DNA from 4 places in the Streptomyces sp. NPDC088246 genome. Region 3 is predicted to be linked to each of the others. Evidence: riboswitches for the same ligand, from Rfam matches in the RefSeq annotation. Region 3 holds a riboswitch; each other region holds the start of a gene.
The links. Region 3 has a riboswitch for cyclic di-AMP ahead of ACIPEK_RS16710 (transglycosylase SLT domain-containing protein). Riboswitches for the same ligand answer to the same signal wherever they lie in the genome.
Positions count from the first base shown of each region.

Region 1 (4,347 bases), on a different contig from region 3:
TCGAGGACTGGTGGCAGAACCACAGCTCCGTACCGTCGTCGAGCTCCAGCACCGTGCGGTAGCCGTACGAACCGGAATAGCCTGCCGACTTGATGGTGCCGCCGTGTACGGCCTTGATCGGGGTGCCGGCCGGCGCCGCGAAGTCGAGGCCGGTGTGGTGGCCGGAGGACCACATCGGGCCGGCCTGGCCGAAGGTCGAGGTGATCGTGTACGAGGAGGTCGGGATGGCGTAGCTGGCGGCGAGCTTGGCGAGCCGCAGGGCCTCGGCCTTCGCCTTGGCTTCCTCCTCCGCCTTCTTCTTCTCGGCGGCGGCCTTGGCCTCGGCCGCGTCCTGCTGCTTCTTGGCCTCGGCGGCGGCCTTCTCCGCGGCCGCCTTCTCCTGCGCCGCCTTGGCCTCGGCGTCGGCGGCGTCCTGCTGCTGCTCGGCCTGCTGGAGGATGCGGGCCCGGAGTGCCTCGCCCGCGTCCGTCGTGCCCTGCTCGGCCTCGGCGGCGGTGAGGCCGGCGGTGGTGAGCGGGGCGGCAGCGGCGGCGGCCTCGGCCTTGTCGGCCTCGGACTCACCGGAGAACAGGGAGCCCACGCCGGGAAGGGACTTGGCGTCGGGGAGGTTGTCCGAGATGGAGTCGGGAAGGGAGATGGAGACCGGCGGCTTGCTCTGCGCGGTGGCCATGCCGCCCGCGCCGACTGCCGCGATGACACCGACCCCGAGCACCGTGGAGCTACGGGCAAGTCCGTTGCGCTGCTTGGCGACGCGGTGCTTGCCACGTACGGGGCGGACGGACTCCTCGGTGGGGTTCCACTCGTCCCAGCTTCTGTCGGGCTCAGCGTTGCCGTCGGCGCGGAATTCGCTGCCGAACTCACCGGCGAAGTCGCCGCCCGTCTCGGCGCCGAACGCCGTTCCCGTCCCGGCGGTTCCGTAGTCGGAGCCGAAATCGGTTCCGAACTCGGAACTGAACTCGGGGTTGAACCGAGAGGGGGCCTCGGGGGCAGGCTTGTTGGACGCCACGGGGGCGCACTCCTTTCCTTCCTTCTCGCCTACCGGGTTAGCTGACGGGTTCGGAGCAGGAAGGTCTCCTACGGGCCCCTCTGCCTCTCACGAGACACAGGTGTCCGATTCACCCCATGTAGGTGGTTCCCCGGTTCCCTTGCGGAATTCGGCGCTCGCGCACGGTGCCGCCACTGACGACGGCTGGGACGACCGCGCTGCGTTATCGAACGTTAATAGACACACGGGTCCGATTCCAAGCTGTTCCCACTGATCGTTCAGGTCTTTGGCCTGGACTTTACGGGACACAACCGGGTGGAATCGGACGAGTTGATCGCCTCTCAGCCATTACCCGGTTTCTGACGTTGCGTCAAATGTTATGCGGAGAGACGCCTTTCGGTTACGTACGGTGGCATCCCGCGCCCCAAGGCCGCACCCCCGGGCCGCGCGAAACACGCACGAGGCACCCGCCCGCACGAAGCACCCGATTCATGCGAAGCACCCGCCCCACCCGTCACATCGTTTCCAGGCCCACGATCTTCACGGTCCTGCGCCGGTCCGGCTGCCCCTCCGCGGGACGTACGACCGCGAGCAGCGCCATGTCGTCGGTCGTCTCGCCGCCCGTGTGCAGCCGCACGTCATCGGTCAGCGCGGACAGCAGCTCCTCGGGCCCCGGAAAGATCCGCCCGTGCAGCCGGGCCGCCGGGTCGTAGAAGACCCCGTCGGCGTTCCGCGCCTCGGAGAGGCCGTCGGTGTAGAGGAGCAGGGTCGTCCCCGCCGGCAGATCCCACTCGTCCGCCCGGTCGGGCCACACCCCCAGGTCCATCCCGAGCGGCAGCGCGGGCACCGTGGACCCCAGCACCTCCACCGCCCCGTCCGGATGCAGCAGGATCGGCTCGGGGTGACCGCGGTTGACGATCCGCACCCGGGACACTCCGGACGGGATCTCGGCCAGTACGGCAGTGATGAACCCCTCGACCGCGTCCAGCCCACCCCGCGCCCCCTCCCGCGCCAGCGCCCGCTCCAGCCGCTGCGCCACGCCCTCCAGCGAACGCTCCTGCTCGGCCGCCTCCCGGAACGCCCCGATGACCACCGCCACCGACTCCACGGCGCCGAGCCCCTTCCCCCGCACATCCCCGACCACCAGGCGCACCCCCTGCGGGGTGTCCGCCACGGCGAACAGATCCCCGCCGACGTACTCGTCAGCCTGCGCCGCCTCGTACCGCGCCGCCACATGCAGCCCGCCGATCCGGTCGGACGGCTTCGGCAGCACCGCCCGCATGGCGGTCTCCGCGATGACCCGCGCGGAGGCCAGTTGCTCATTGCCGCGCCGTACGACCGCGTTGATCACGACCGCGAGGACCGAGACGGTGGCCAGGGTGAGCAGCTCGATGAACGGCACGACCAACGGCAACGGGTTGCTGTACAGCCGCAGCACGGTGACGGCCACCATCGAGGCAAGGCCGGTACAGATGGTGCCGGGCAGCGAGAAGAACGGCGCGGCGATCAGCGGCGCCGCCACGAACAGCGGAATGGCGGTGAAGACCGGCGGGGTGAGGAGATCGAACACCAGCCCGCCGATGATCATCAGGGCGGGCAGCATGCGGACGAACCGCCGGGAACGGGTGCCATCCTCGGCATGTCTGCCGCGCCGCTTCAGCCGCTTCCACACCTGTGGTCTCCTGCCCGGTACGCGCGCGGCTGCGGACGGTACCGCGCCCCACCCCCAGGCTCGCCGGAGCGGAGCCGTGCGGCGACTCCTCATCGACCAATGGGGGTACATGCATGGCACAGCTCACACACCGCCCGGACCCGCTCCTGCATGGGCCCGCAGACCGGCCGCCCCACGCCCCGGAACGCGACGCGGAAATGAATCAGGCCCGGCACGCTGCATGCGTGCCGGGCCTGATTCTTCAGTAGCGGGGACAGGATTTGAACCTGCGACCTCTGGGTTATGAGCCCAGCGAGCTACCGAGCTGCTCCACCCCGCGTCGGTAAACACAACTCTACGGCATGTCCGGCGCACGAATGACCACTCGGCGAATCATGGCCACTCGGCGCCCGGTCCGTGCGCCCCTCGTGGTGACGGCGAACAGCGCGGCTCCCGCCCCCTCGGTTCGTCTCGGTGATACGAGGAGTGGCCTTCAGTTCGTCTCGGTGATGCGAGGTGTGGTCTTCCCGTTGACCGCCGGGGGCTTCATCGGGTTCGCACCGCGTTGCAGCGAGTGGAGGATCGCCAGCCCCTGGCTGACCACGCCCGCCGCCATCTCGTTGACACCATTGGTGCCGTTGAGAACGGTGAGGTCGGCCCCCGACATGCCACGGGCGGCCGCGTCGGCCAGGGCGGGCAGGTTCTCCACAATGCGGTTGGCCGCGATGAGCTCCTGGTTGCCGTCGCGCAGCGAGGTGGCGCGCACACTGTTGGCGTCGGCCTGCGCCTGGGCAAGGGTCCGTTCGGTGTACGCGCTGCCGTCGGCCTCGAACTTCACCCGGTCACGGGCCGCTTCCGCGAGAGTGCGCTGACGGTACGCCTCGGCATCCGCCGGACGCCGGACCTCCGCTTCGAGCCGTTGTGCGGCGAGTGCGGCCTGCCGCTCGGCCAGCGAGGTCTGCTCCTCGATGACCTCCTGCGAGGCCCTGGCCTGGGCGAGCGGTCCGGCCTGCGCAGCGCGGGCGTTGTACTGCTCGGTCTCGGCGAGGAAGCCGGCCCGCTTGATCGCGGTGTCACGTTCGTACTCCGCCTTGAGCGCGGCGGCCTGCTGCTCGCGCTGGCTGGCTTCCTGGTCGGCCTTGGCCTCGGCGATCCGGGCCTGGCTGGCGACCGCGGCGGCGTGCGGGGCGGCGAGGTTGTTGATGTAGCCGGTGGCGTCGTCGATCTCCTGGATCTGGAGGGCATCCACCACGATGCCGAGTTTCTCCATCTCGCCGTGGCTGCCCGCGATGACCTCCTGAGAGACCCGGTTGCGCTCGCGGATGATCTGCTCCACGGTCAGCCCGCCGATGATGGAACGCAGGTGGCCGGCGAAGATCCGGCCGGCGAGTTCCTCCATCTGTTCCTGCTCGGACAGGAAGCGGCGTGCGGCGTTGGCGATGGACACAGCGTCGTCACCGACCTTGAAGACGGCGACCGCGCGGACGTTGAGACGGATTCCCTGCTGTGTCACACAGTCCTCGGTGATCTCCGCCTCGCGCAGCGCCAGGGAGAGCATGCGCGCCTTCTGCTTCACCGGGAGCACGAAACTGCCGTGTCCGGTGACGATCCGGAACTGGGTGTCCAGCGTCTGCCCCTTGGAACCGGATATGAGCATCGCCTCGTTGGGGGCGGGAACGTGCCAGAAGAACATCGGAAGACTCCTGCCGTA
Region 1 is NZ_JBIURV010000049.1:16,002-20,348, reverse strand. Features, by position in the region: gene ACIPEK_RS38050 (M23 family metallopeptidase) at 1-1,006, opposite strand, end outside; cyclic di-AMP (ydaO/yuaA leader) riboswitch at 1,018-1,170, opposite strand; gene ACIPEK_RS38045 (PP2C family protein-serine/threonine phosphatase) at 1,500-2,588, opposite strand; tRNA gene ACIPEK_RS38040 (tRNA-Met) at 2,903-2,976, opposite strand; gene ACIPEK_RS38035 (SPFH domain-containing protein) at 3,130-4,329, opposite strand.
Region 1: another riboswitch for cyclic di-AMP. It lies ahead of ACIPEK_RS38050 (M23 family metallopeptidase); the one in region 3 lies ahead of ACIPEK_RS16710 (transglycosylase SLT domain-containing protein).

Region 2 (4,347 bases), on a different contig from region 3:
CCACGGTGGACGGAGACGAACTCCGTATCGGATTCACCGACTCGGTGCACCGGCTCGTCCTCACCCTGCACTACCGGATGCGGGACGACTCCGATGTGATCGAGCGCTGGGCCAACGTCGCCCACGCCGGGCCGGACGGTCCGCCGCTGGAACTGCTGCGCGCCGACGCGGCAGCCTGGGTGCTGCCCGCCCGCGACGGCTGGCGGCTGAGCCGGCTGCACGGACGCTGGGCGGCGGAGTCGCAGCTTGCACGGGCGGAGCTGACGTACGGCGAGAGTGTCATCTCCAGCAGGCGCGGCCACACCGGGCACCAGTACCTGCCGTGGGTCGCACTCGACGCCGACGGTGCGGCAACCGAGGAGAGCGGCGAGGTGTACGGCTGCGCGCTCGGCTGGTCCGGGTCGTGGCGGATTTCCGTACAGCAGCTCCCCGATGGGCTCGTACAGATCACCGGCGGCGCCGGCTACGACGACTCGGGGTTGCTGCTGCTCGCGCCGGGCGAGTCGTACACCACCCCCGTCTTCGCCGGCCTGTGGAGTGCGGAGGGGTTCGGCGGGGCGAGCCGGGCCTGGCACGCCTGGCAGCTGGCCCATGTGATCCCGGACGCACAGAGCCTGCGGCCGGTGCTCTACAACTCCTGGGAGGCGACCGGCTTCGACATCTCGCAGGAGCAGCAGCGCGCCCTCGCCGAGCGCGCCGCCGTGATGGGCGTCGAGCTGTTCGTCGTGGACGACGCGTGGTTCGGGCAGCGCACCAGCGACCGGGCCGGGCTCGGCGACTGGACGCCGAATCCCGACCGCTTTCCCGGCGGACTGAAGCCGCTCGCCGACCAAGTGCACGGACTCGGCATGCAGTTCGGTATCTGGGTCGAGCCGGAAATGGTCAATGCCGACAGCGATCTCTATCGCGCACACCCCGACTGGGTGCAGCATTTTCCCGGGCGGGCGCGGACTGAGTTCCGCAATCAACTGGTGCTCAATCTGGCCCGCACCGATGTGCAGGACTATCTGTGGGAGCAACTGGACACGCTGCTCTCCAGTACGCCCGTCGACTATGTGAAATGGGACTTCAACCGCAGCTTCACCGATGCGGGCTGGCCGGGTGAGGAGTATCAGCAGAAGCTCTGGGTCGAGCATGTGGACGCCCTGTACGCGCTGATCGACCGGCTCCGGGCCGCGCACCCCTCCGTCGCCTTCGAGTCCTGCTCGGGCGGCGGTGGCCGGATCGACCTGGGGATTCTGTCCCGTACGGACCAGGTGTGGACCTCGGACAACACCGACCCGCTCGACCGCCTCACCATCCAGGAGGGCTTCGGTCAGATCCATCCGGCCCGGGTGATGGCCGCCTGGGTCACCGACAGCCCGAATGTCCAGCTCAACGACAGGGTCAGCTCGCTGCGGTTCCGTTTCGTGAGCGCGATGGCCGGTGTGCTCGGGGTCGGTGGGGACCTCGCCGACTGGAGCGAGGACGAGCTGGCCGAGGCGCGGACCTGGGTGGATCTCTACAAGGAGATCCGGCCGGTGGTGCAGCACGGCGCGCTGTACCGGCTGCGCGCCCCGCGCGACGGACTCAGCGCGGTCCAGTACGTCCACGGGGACGAGACCGTGGTCCTGATGTGGCTGGAGGCGCAGAGGTACGGGGAGCGGCCCCCGGCCCTGCGGTTGCGCGGGATCGACCCCGCAGCGACGTATACCTGCCTGGACACGGGGGCGGTGCACCACGGTTCGGTACTGCTGCATCAGGGGCTGCACACCGGGCTTCGGGGGGATCTCGATGCGAGGGTGCTGAGGCTCCGACGCGAATGATGAGCGCGACGTGTCCGTAATAGGTGCATTTAACTCAATATGCCCCGCTTATATGGGAGATGGTCGCCTTCTCGTGAGCGGAATCATATCCGTGACGGTGTGTGCTGGCGGGGCAGTCGGGTATTCCGTGCGCGGCACGGAAAGGCAAGATCCTTAATCCACGGAGTGTGACCGGAATTCCGCGCCGATTTCCGAGCGCGGATTCCGGTGCGGAACCAGTGGCTTGTTATCGCTGTCCCGACTCGCTTACGGTCACCGTCAATCCGGACGGACCGCCTAATCCTGCCGCCGCCCGGAATTCGCACCCACTCATCGCGTGGCAGGAGCGGGGGAACCAGGTAGGCCGCCGATCGGAGAAATCCGGCCGGCTAGGGGTGAAGTCGCGCTCGGCGCGGCCGGGCATCTCCAGCCCGAACCCGACAGCTCACCTCGCAGGCGCCGGAGAGGAAGCACGTCATGCCCATATCGGGTAAGCATCGTCGTACGAAGTCCAGCGCCATCGCCCGTGGCATCGCCGCCGCAGGCGCCGGTGGCGCCGTCATCGCACTGCCGCTGCTCGGCGCCACCGGTGCCCAGGCCGCGCCGCAGTCGGCCCCGACCGCCGTGCCGCAGTCGGCCTCCGCCGCCACGCACGCCGCCCCGGCCAAGCCGGTCGCGCAGAAGCAGGCCGCCACCACGACGTACTCCGTCGTCTCCGGCGACTACCTGTCGAAGATCGCCACCGAGCACAAGGTCAAGGGCGGCTGGCAGAAGCTTTACCAGGACAACCGCAAGGTTGTCGGTGAAGACCCCAGCCTGATCCTCCCGGGCATGAAGCTGACGCTCGGCGGCAAGGCGTCGGGTGACGCCGCGTCCACCGGCGCCGGCGCCGGTGCGGCCCTCCCGTCGAAGGCCCCCTCGGTGCCCTCGTCGATCGTGGAGAAGTCCGCCCCGGCCAAGTCCGCCCCGGTCAAGGTCTCGACGGTCACGGAGTCCAAGACCTCCGCCCCGGCCGGACAGAGCAACAGCTCCGGCTACAGCCACCCGGTCCCCGGCAACCACACCACCGGATACCGCGCCTCCGGCTCCAACTGGTCCAGCGGCAGCCACACCGGCATCGACTTCCCCGTCTTCACCGGCACCAGCGTGAAGGCCATCACCTCCGGCACCGTCGTCACCGCCGGCTGGGGCGGTGCCTACGGCAACCAGGTCGTCGTCAAGCACGCCGACGGCCACTACTCGCAGTACGGTCACCTGTCCTCGATCTCCGTCTCCGCGGGTCAGGCCGTGAGCACCGGTCAGCAGGTCGGCCTCTCCGGCGCCACCGGCAACGCCACCGGCCCGCACCTGCACTTCGAGGTCCGCACGGGCCCGGCGTACGGCTCGGACATCGACCCGATCGCCTACCTGGCTTCGCACGGCATCTACGTCTGAGCCGAACGGCCGGGCAGTTGAGCAACAAAGCATGAACTGAGCAACACAGAAGGGGCGGTGCGCGGCGGCGCACCGCCCCTTCTGCTTATTCCCCCTTTACCAAAACCTGACCGGGTGGTCTATCTCACCACCCGTCAACCCCTTAATACGGTCGCGTAGGTCACATTCGGCGGTGCAGGATAAGCGTTTGTGGCAGACGATTCGAGAAAAAATCAACGTGGCGTCATCAACCGACATGGCGTCATCGGGTCGTACGCAGCGATTGGCGACAGCTTCACCGAGGGAGTCGGCGACCCCGGCCCGGACGGAACCTTCGTCGGCTGGGCGGACCGTTTCGCGGTACTTCTCGCGGACCAGCTCCCGGACTCCGATGCGGGGACGAGCACCGAAGGCTCCACTCACGGGAATTTCAGGTACGCCAATCTCGCCGTACGTGGACGCCTCCTCGACCAGATCGTCGAGGAGCAGGTGCCGCGCGCCAAGGAGCTCGCACCCGACCTGGTGAGCTTCTGCGCGGGCGGCAACGACATCATCAGGCCCGGCACCGACCCCGACGACGTGGCCGAGCGCTTCGAGCGCGCGGTCGCCGAGCTGACCGAATCGGTCGGCACCGTCCTGGTCACCACCGGCTTCGACACCCGAGGCGTTCCCGTGCTGCGCCATCTGCGCGGCAAGATCGCCACCTACACCGCCCATGTGCGGTCCATCGCCGACCGCTACGACTGCCCGGTCCTCGACCTGTGGTCGCTGCGGTCCGTCCAGGACAGGCGCGCCTGGGACGGCGACCGGCTCCATCTGTCGCCCGAAGGACACACCAGGGTCGCGCTGCGCGCCGCCCAGGTCCTCGGCATCGATGTGCCGGCCGACCCCGACCAGGAATGGCCCCCGCAGGCACAGCGCGGCACGCTCGAAGTACGGCGCGACGACATCCACTGGGCGCGCGAGTACCTGGTCCCGTGGATCGGCCGGCGGCTGCGCGGCGAGTCCTCCGGCGACCATGTCGAGGCGAAGCGGCCGGATCTCCTGCCGCTCTAGGCGGCGTCCGGCACCGCAGCGCCCTCGCTCGCCGGACGGGCCGGAGGTTCAGGCCGGTCCGGCGAGCGGCGACAACGGGGACGCCGGTATCCGT
Region 2 is NZ_JBIURV010000009.1:24,789-29,135, reverse strand. Features, by position in the region: gene ACIPEK_RS14725 (alpha-galactosidase) at 1-1,805, shown strand, start outside; cyclic di-AMP (ydaO/yuaA leader) riboswitch at 2,102-2,256, shown strand; gene ACIPEK_RS14720 (peptidoglycan DD-metalloendopeptidase family protein) at 2,262-3,218, shown strand; gene ACIPEK_RS14715 (SGNH/GDSL hydrolase family protein) at 3,408-4,253, shown strand; gene ACIPEK_RS14710 (STM4011 family radical SAM protein) at 4,302-4,347, opposite strand, start outside.
Region 2: another riboswitch for cyclic di-AMP. It lies ahead of ACIPEK_RS14720 (peptidoglycan DD-metalloendopeptidase family protein); the one in region 3 lies ahead of ACIPEK_RS16710 (transglycosylase SLT domain-containing protein).

Region 3 (4,347 bases):
CCACGGCTCGGACGGTTCGGGAATGCCCGGGATGATGTCCGACAAGGAGATGAGCGACCTCGAAGCCGCCAAGGGCAAGGACTTCGACAAGAAGTTCGCCCGGCTCATGATCGGCCACCATGAGGGCGCGGTCACCATGGCCGAGGACGAGCAGAAGAACGGCAGCAACGCCGACGCGAAGAAGCTCGCCGGAGCCGTAATCACGGCCCAGACGGCCGAGATCGAGAAGATGAACAAGATCATCGCCAGGCTCTGACCCTTGGCAGGGGGTGCGGGTCTTCGCCATGCTGAGGGCCCGCACCCCCTCCCGTACGTCCGAGGGGCCGGACAAGCCCGGGCTCTCGGACGTACGCGGCCGCTCAGTCCGCTTCCGGTGTTGCGAGCAGGTCGCCCACCTCCTCCGCGGTGGTGTCCCGGAGCTCCTCCGCGACGAGCAGCCAGCGGGTGATGCCGACCGATTCGAGGAACGGCAGGTCGTGGCTGGCGATCAGCAGCGCACCCTCGTAGGACTCAAGCGCGCTGGTCAGCTGGCGCACGCTGGCGATGTCGAGATTGTTGGTCGGCTCGTCCAGCATCAGCAGCTGCGGGGCCGGTGCGGCGAGCATCGTCGCCGCGAGCGCGGCACGGAAGCGTTCCCCGCCCGAGAGGGTGCCGGCCGGCTGGTCCGCGCGTTTCCCCTGGAACAGGAAGCGCGCGAGCTGTGAGCGGATGTGGTTGTCCGCGACCCCGGGAGCCATGCGGGTGACGTTCGCCGCGACGCTCAGCTCCTCGTCCAGCACATCCAGCCGCTGTGGAAGGAACCGCAGTGGTACGAACGTCCTGGCCTCGCCGGACAGCGGAGCCAGCTCGCCGGTGAGGGTGCGCAGCAGCGTTGTCTTGCCGGCGCCGTTGCGCCCGACGAGCGCGATCCGTTCGGGCCCGTTTACATGGAGGTTGCCCTCGTGCAGCCGGCCGAACCGGGGACGCAGTTCGTGCAGGCTCAGCACGGTGCGTCCGGTGGGAACGGCGGTGTGGGGAAGGCTCACCCGGATCTCGGCGTCGTTACGGATCGCCTCCGCGGCCTCTTCGCGGCGCTCGCGCGCCTCGCTCAGCCGGTCCTCCTGGAGGCCGCGAAGCTTGCCCGCCGACTCCTGCGCGGACCGCTTCCGCGCACCGGCGAGGATCTTCGGGAGCCGCCGCTCGGCCTCGATCTTCCTGCCGTGCCGCTGGCGGCGCGCCAGTTTCACATGGGTCTCCTCCAGCTCGCGCTTCTGCCGGCGTACGTCGGCCTCGGCGGCCCGCAACATCCGCCCGGCGGCTTCCTGTTCGGTGGCCAGGGCTTCTTCGTAGGCGGACCAGCCGCCTCCGTACCAGTTCACAGATCCGGAGCGCAGTTCGGCGATGCGGTCCACGCGCTCCAGCAGTTCGAGGTCGTGGCTCACCACGACGAGGACACCGGAGCGCCAGGAGTCGATGGCCTCGTAGAGCCTGCGGCGAGCGAACACATCGAGGTTGTTGGTCGGTTCGTCCAGCAGGAGAACGTCGGGATGCTCCAGCAGCAGTGCGGCCAGGCGCAGCAGGACGGTCTCCCCGCCGGACATCTGGCCCACGGTGCGGTCCAGTTCGACATCGCCGAGTCCGAGTGACCCCAGTGTCGCGAGGGCTCGTTCCTCGACGTCCCAGTCATCGCCGATCGTCTCGAAGTGTTCCTCGTCCACATCCCCGCCTTCGATGGCGCGCAGCGCATTGCGCCGTCCGGCGATGCCCAGGGCCTCGTCCACACGCAGCCCCGTGTCGAGGGTGATGTTCTGAGGGAGGTGGGCGAGGCTGCCGCCGACGGTCACCGAGCCCTGGGACGGGCGCAGTTGGCCGGCCAGCAGTCGCAGCAGTGTCGACTTGCCGGCGCCGTTGGTCCCGACGAGACCGGTGCGGCCGCGGCTGATGCTGAGGGAGAGTCCGTCGAAGACGGTCGTGCCGTCCGGCCACTGGAAGGACAGGGCGGAGCAGGTGAGAGAGGCGCTGGGCGCGGTGGGTGTAGCCATGGTGATCCTCGCAGTCGCAAGCGCGGTGAATGGGGGCTTCGTATGCGAGCACCACGCAGCGACCGAACCGAGAGGGAGGTGCGGCGGTCCGAAAGACAGAGGGACGGCTCATGCACCGAGGTCGCATCCACGCGGGGTCACGGGCAGGACTGAACACTGCCATTGCGTGACGGGCGTACGGCTGGAGCCGTACGGCGCGATGATCGCGAACCTCAGATGCGCAACGTCCACCTCTATCGGAGACAACAGGGCCGTTGAAAACGATAACGACCCGGAGGGCGAAAGGCAAAGCCTCGGTGCCGTCCGGGGGGTGCGGCGAAGCGGCCCGCGGGCCGCTTCGCCGGGAGGCCGGAGGTCGTGGAGCACTGGCGGGTGCGATCGACCCGAGAGGCATCCAGAGCGCATGCAAATGTTCAAGTATGGGCGATTTGCTTAGAAGTGATCCCTTGGTTAATAAAGAGGCATTTAGAGAGAGTTGCGACCCTTGGGCGCTGGACGAATTGCCCCTTTTGGGGACCTCGTGGTGTGAGTCACTTGCAGAGTTCAAGATGCCGCGGCGCGCTGCCCGGTGCCCTTATGTGCAAGGAAATCTTGCTTCGCGGTGTGAGGTGGGTTACTGCCAATTTCGCGGTTCGATCTTGCAAATGAATTGTGATCCAAAAATAGGGGCTTGTCCCTTTCGGCGTTTCTCGCCTACGGTCACCGGCAATCCGGACGGAACGCCGAATCCTGCCGCCGTCCGGCAATCCGACCAACTCGTGTACGGCAGGAGCGGAGAACCCAGGTAAGCCGCCGATCCGGTATCCGGAACGGCTCGGGGTGAAGCCGCATTCGCGTGCGGCCGGACATCTCCAGTCCGAACCCGACAGCTCACCTCGTAGGCGACGGAGAGGAATTCGCTATGTCTGCAACGGGTAACCACCGTCGTCGTAAGTCCACTTCGCTGACCCGCGGTCTCATTGCCGTGACCACGGGCGGAGCCGCTCTCGTGCTTCCGCTGGTCGGTGCCGGCTTCGCCTCGGCCGCGCCGGCGCAGTCCGCCACCGCCGAAAAGGCTGCGGCATCGACCGTCGCCACCGCCAAGGGAAAGACCGCGCAGAAGGACGCGCCCACCATCTATTCCGTGATCGCGGGCGATACCCTTGCCAAGATCGCGCGGGAGCATTCGCTCAGCGGTGGCTGGCAGAAGCTGTACGAGGACAATCGAGAGATCGTCGGCGACAACCCCGCAGGTATTCGCCCGGGCATGAAGCTGACAATCGGTGTGCAGGCCGAGTCCAAGACTGCCGCACCGGCCGCGAAGCCCGCGACGTACACGAACGATCTGGACGGCTGGATCAAGGAGTCGCTGGCCGTCATGGCCAAGCACAGCATCCCCGGCAGCTACGACGGAATCCATCGCAACGTCATGCGCGAGTCCTCCGGCAACCCCCTGGCCATCAACAACTGGGACTCGAACGCCGCCAAGGGCACGCCGTCCAAGGGCCTCCTCCAGATCATCGACCCCACGTTCCGCGCCTACCACGTGCCCGGTACGCCGATGGACAGCTACGACCCGATCGCCAACATCACCGCAGCGTGCAACTACGCCGCCGACAGGTACGGATCCATCGACAACGTGTTCGGGGCCTACTGACGCGCAGCAGCGCCGATGGCGGTTCAGCACCGACGGGTGGCGAGGGGCCGAACGGGCCCCTCGGGAGGGACCATGCCCGCCGGTCACGGACCGCCTTTCGGTCGCTCACCCGCGGACAGCATGCGGAGGCGACGCTAGACGGCGAGCCGGCGGGAACCGGGAACCGTCACATGGCCGGCGAGCCAGGAGAGCAGGGGTTCCAACTCCTCCGCCGCTCGGAGCACGGAGTCGAGCAACGCCGACGTGTGCTGCGCGCAGTCCCCGCCGAGCGGACGGGCAGCGGAGACCGAGCGGTACCGGAGCAGGTGGGCACGGGGATGACCGGCGTCGTGGCCGCGCGGCATGCGCTTCATGGTGTCGCCGGCGATCTCGTACCCCTGAGCCCCCAGCGCCTCGATGGCGCGCACCAGCTCGGGGCCACTGCCCTGCGCGGCAACGGCCGTACGGAACAACGGGACCTGTCCCGGGTCCGGGTAGGTCCAGCCGCCCTTGATCCGGAGCCCGTCGAGGTCGAAGCGGAGACCGATCTCGACGTTGCGTGCGATCCGGATCACCGCCACTTGGTGCTGCCACCACCACGGGTCCTTGCGGAAACCCCAGACGGAGAAGTCTTCGTAGGCCTGGTCCGCGTCGGCTATATCGTTCAGCAACGCGATCATGGGCTGCCGTACGAGACGCTCCCGTTCCTTG
Region 3 is NZ_JBIURV010000010.1:196,672-201,018, forward strand. Features, by position in the region: gene ACIPEK_RS16700 (DUF305 domain-containing protein) at 1-256, shown strand, start outside; gene ACIPEK_RS16705 (ABC-F family ATP-binding cassette domain-containing protein) at 360-2,021, opposite strand; cyclic di-AMP (ydaO/yuaA leader) riboswitch at 2,732-2,918, shown strand; gene ACIPEK_RS16710 (transglycosylase SLT domain-containing protein) at 2,923-3,657, shown strand; gene ACIPEK_RS16715 (DUF2461 family protein) at 3,792-4,347, opposite strand, start outside.

Region 4 (4,347 bases), on a different contig from region 3:
ACGCTGCCGGGCGGGCGTGGAATCCAAGCCCGTCCGGCAGGTGAAGGCATAAGACCGACCGGCACATGGGGGGCGTCGCGGAGCTGGGCACGCACTCCCCCAAGGCCTTAAGCCTTAAGGGCCAGGGGGACCCCCTCCAGCGTTGTCGTCAGTCACCAACTCCCCCATAGCCCTGAAGGGCCCTGAAGGCATGGGGGACCCCCTTCGCATTGACTCCCTCCTCCGCCTTGCAGCTGCACGCACCCAGCCCCGCTCCTTCACCCACCCCCCATTTGCCGGTCGGTCCAGGGGCGTGAGCCGCTACGACGGGCGCACGCTGCCGTGGATCGGCATGTAGTAGATCGACTCCTCGCGCACATTCGCCCCCGGCTTCGGCGCGTGGATCATCATTCCGTCGCCCTTGTAGATGCCGACGTGGCTGATGTCGTCGTAGAAGAAGACGAGGTCGCCCGGCTGCAGATCGGCCGTCGCGATCCGGGTGCCTGTCTTCACCTGGTCCCAGGTGGTGCGCGGGAGGCCGACGCCCGCGGCCTTCCAGGCGGCCTGAGTGAGCCCGGAGCAGTCGTACGAGGACGGGCCCGTCGCGCCCCATGCATACGGCTTGCCGATCTGGGCCGCGGCGAAGGCGAGGGCCTTCTCCGCCTTGGTGGTGGCGCTGCTGCCCGAGCCGGTTCCGGTGCCCGTGCCCGTACCGCTGCCGGATTCCGCCCCCTTCGCTGCTTCCGCGGCCTTGCGGTCCGCCTCCGCCCTGGCGGCGGCCTGCTGCCGCGCCAGCTCCTGTGCCTTGCGCTCGGCCTCCGCCTCCTTCTTGCGCTCCAGCGCCGCGAGCCGCGCCTTTTCCTCGGCGGTCAGCTTCGACAGCATCGCGCGTGCCTCTCCCAGCTTCTTCTGGACGTTCTGCTTACTGGTGCGCAGCGTGGTCTGTGCCGAGGTCAGTGTCTCCAGGCTCCGCACCGCTTCGGCACGCTTCCTCGACGCCTTGGCCTGCTGCGTGCGGAAGTCCGTGACCGCCTTCTGCTGCTGACCGGTCATCCGGCTCATCAGCCGGCTCTGGTCGAAGTACGCCTGCGGGTCGTCGGCCAGGAAGAAGGTGGCGCTCGGTGCGATGGAGCCGGTGCGGTACTGTGCGGCCGCGTAGGCGCCGAGCGTCCTGCGGGCGTCGTTGAGCTTGTCGGCGCGCTTCGCCACGTCCTCCAGCAGGGCGTCGGCCTTGGCGCGCTGGGTGGCGGAGGCTTCCTTCGCCCGGTTGTACTGCTGGGTCGCGGTGCCCGCCTGCCGGTAGAGGTCGTCGACCTTCTTCTGGACGTCCTCGATGCTGGGCTTCGGGGCGGGGGCGGCCGTGGCGCTCTGTGCGGAGAGCAGGGTCACGGACGCCAGTGCCGCCGTGGTGAGCCCCACGGCCGGTGTGGTGGTGCGCACCCGGGTGCGCGGTTTGCGATGTGATGCCAAGGCCGGCATCTCCTTCCGTGGACCGCCTACCGGGTTAGCTGTCGGGTTCGGGCGGAACGGAAGGCTGCCCTACGGTCCGAGTGGGGGACAAGGACCGATTCACCCCGGTGCTGCGTGTGGGTCCCCGGTTCCGAACTCCCGTGAGGGCAGGCCGGATTCGGCGTGGGCGCCCGCTCGGCGTGGTTCGCCTCAGGGGGTACGGGCCGCCCGGTCGGGCACGCTAGCCAACCCGTGGTGCTGCTGTGAAGGTCGATGTTCGATATGCCCGATACGTTTTCGTGACCTTGCTGAAGTGGGGGCGGCAAGGGCCGACGAGGGCCCGTATTCGCTTACGTGGAGTGGGTGACCGCTGCCTTTGTGTGCCCGGCCGTCGGGTCCGGTTCGTCATGCGGCCGTCGTGTGTCGTTGCGGCGGCCTAGACTCGACAAGCGATGAGCAGCCTCTTTGACGACAGCTTCCTGGCCGGCCTCCAGCACTCGGAGGAAGAGCCCCCGCCGCCCCCCGAGGACTCCGCACCCGAAGCGGTGCCGGAGGACCTCTTCGCGGGCGTATTCGACGGGCCCCCGCCGCCCAGGGACGCGTACTACCGCGACGGCGCGCACCGCCCCGTCATCGACTCCGCAGCGCTCCTCGACGGGCTGAACACCGAGCAGCGCGCCGCCGTGGTCCACGCGGGCTCCCCGCTGCTCATCGTCGCCGGGGCGGGCTCCGGAAAGACCCGGGTGCTGACCCACCGGATCGCCCACCTCCTCGCCGAGCGCGGGGTGCACCCCGGCCAGATCCTGGCGATCACCTTCACCAACAAGGCCGCGGGCGAGATGAAGGAGCGCGTCGAGCAGCTCGTCGGACCGCGCGCCAACGCCATGTGGGTCATGACCTTCCACAGCGCGTGCGTACGCATCCTGCGCCGTGAGTCGAAGAAGCTCGGCTTCACCTCGTCGTTCTCGATCTACGACGCCGCCGACTCCAAGCGGCTGATGGCTCTCGTCTGCCGCGACCTCGAGCTCGACCCGAAGCGCTTCCCGCCGAAGTCGTTCACGGCCAAGGTCTCCAACCTGAAGAACGAGCTGATCGACGAGGAGACCTTCGCCGGGCAGGCCGCGGACGGCTTCGAGAAGACCCTCGCCCAGGCCTACGCGATGTACCAGTCCCGGCTGCGCGAGGCCAACGCGCTGGACTTCGACGACATCATCATGACGACGGTCCATCTGCTCCAGGCGTTCCCCGATGTCGCCGAGCACTACCGCCGCCGCTTCCGGCACGTCCTTGTCGACGAGTACCAGGACACCAACCACGCCCAGTACACCCTCGTGCGCGAACTCGTCGGCCCGGCCGGCGAGGGTGACGCCCCCGCCGAGTTGTGCGTCGTCGGTGACGCGGACCAGTCGATCTACGCCTTCCGTGGCGCGACCATCCGCAACATCCTCCAGTTCGAGGAGGACTACCCGAACGCGACCACGATCCTCCTGGAGCAGAACTACCGCTCCACGCAGACGATCCTGTCCGCTGCCAACGCGGTCATCGAGCGCAACGAGAGCCGCCGCCCCAAGAACCTCTGGACGAACGCCGGCACAGGCGCCCGGATCACCGGCTACGTCGCCGACACCGAGCACGACGAGGCGCAGTTCGTCGCCGACGAGATCGACCGGCTGACCGACGCGGGCGACGCCAAGGCGGGCGACGTCGCGATCTTCTACCGTACGAACGCGCAGTCCCGTGTCTTCGAAGAGATCTTCATCCGCGTCGGACTGCCCTACAAGGTCGTCGGCGGCGTGCGCTTCTACGAGCGCAAGGAGGTCCGGGACGTCCTGGCCTACCTCCGGGTCCTCGCCAACCCCGAGGACACCGTCCCGCTGCGCCGCATCCTCAATGTTCCCAAGCGCGGCATCGGCGACCGTGCCGAGGCGATGATCGACGCGCTCTCCATGCGCGAGAAGATCACCTTCCCGCAGGCGCTGCGCCGGGTCGACGAGGCGTACGGCATGGCGGCCCGGTCGGCAAACGCCGTCAAGCGGTTCAACACGCTGATGGAGGAGCTGCGCACGATCGTCGAGTCCGGCGCGGGCCCGGCGGTGGTTCTGGAGGCAGTGCTGGAGCGCACCGGCTACCTCGCCGAGCTCCAGGCATCCACCGACCCGCAGGACGAGACCCGCATCGAGAACCTTCAGGAACTCGCCGCCGTCGCCCTCGAATTCGAGCAGGAGCGGGGTGAGTCCGGCGAGGAGGGCACGGGCACACTCGCCGAGTTCCTGGAGAAGGTCGCGCTCGTCGCCGACTCCGACCAGATCCCCGACGAGGACGAGGACGGCTCCGGCGTCATCACGCTGATGACGCTGCACACCGCGAAGGGCCTCGAATTCCCGGTGGTCTTCCTGACCGGCATGGAGGACGGCGTCTTCCCGCACATGCGCGCGCTGGGACAGGTGAAGGAGCTGGAGGAGGAGCGGCGGCTCGCGTACGTCGGGATCACCCGGGCCCGCGAGCGGCTCTATCTGACCCGGGCGGCGATGCGCAGCGCGTGGGGGCAGCCCTCGTACAACCCGCCGTCGCGATTCCTGGAGGAGATCCCGGACCAGCACCTGGAGTGGAAGCGGACAGGGCCGATGGCGGCCCCGGCCGGACCGACGTCGGGGATCACGTCGTCGCTGTCCTCGTCGCGGGCCCGGTCGGGCCCCTCGGGCTTCGCGACCCGGCGCACCTCGGACAAGCCGACGGTCACGCTGGTGGTCGGGGACCGGGTCACGCACGACCAGTTCGGGCTCGGCACGGTCACGGCGGTCGAGGGTGTCGGCGACCAGGCGAAGGCGACGGTCGACTTCGGGGACGAGCGGCCGAAGAAGCTGCTGCTGCGGTACGCGCCGGTCGAGAAGCTGTAGTGCGGTAGCCGGGTGGGCGGCC
Region 4 is NZ_JBIURV010000012.1:170,870-175,216, forward strand. Features, by position in the region: gene ACIPEK_RS18935 (NlpC/P60 family protein) at 301-1,458, opposite strand; cyclic di-AMP (ydaO/yuaA leader) riboswitch at 1,457-1,622, opposite strand; gene pcrA (DNA helicase PcrA) at 1,881-4,325, shown strand.
Region 4: another riboswitch for cyclic di-AMP. It lies ahead of ACIPEK_RS18935 (NlpC/P60 family protein); the one in region 3 lies ahead of ACIPEK_RS16710 (transglycosylase SLT domain-containing protein).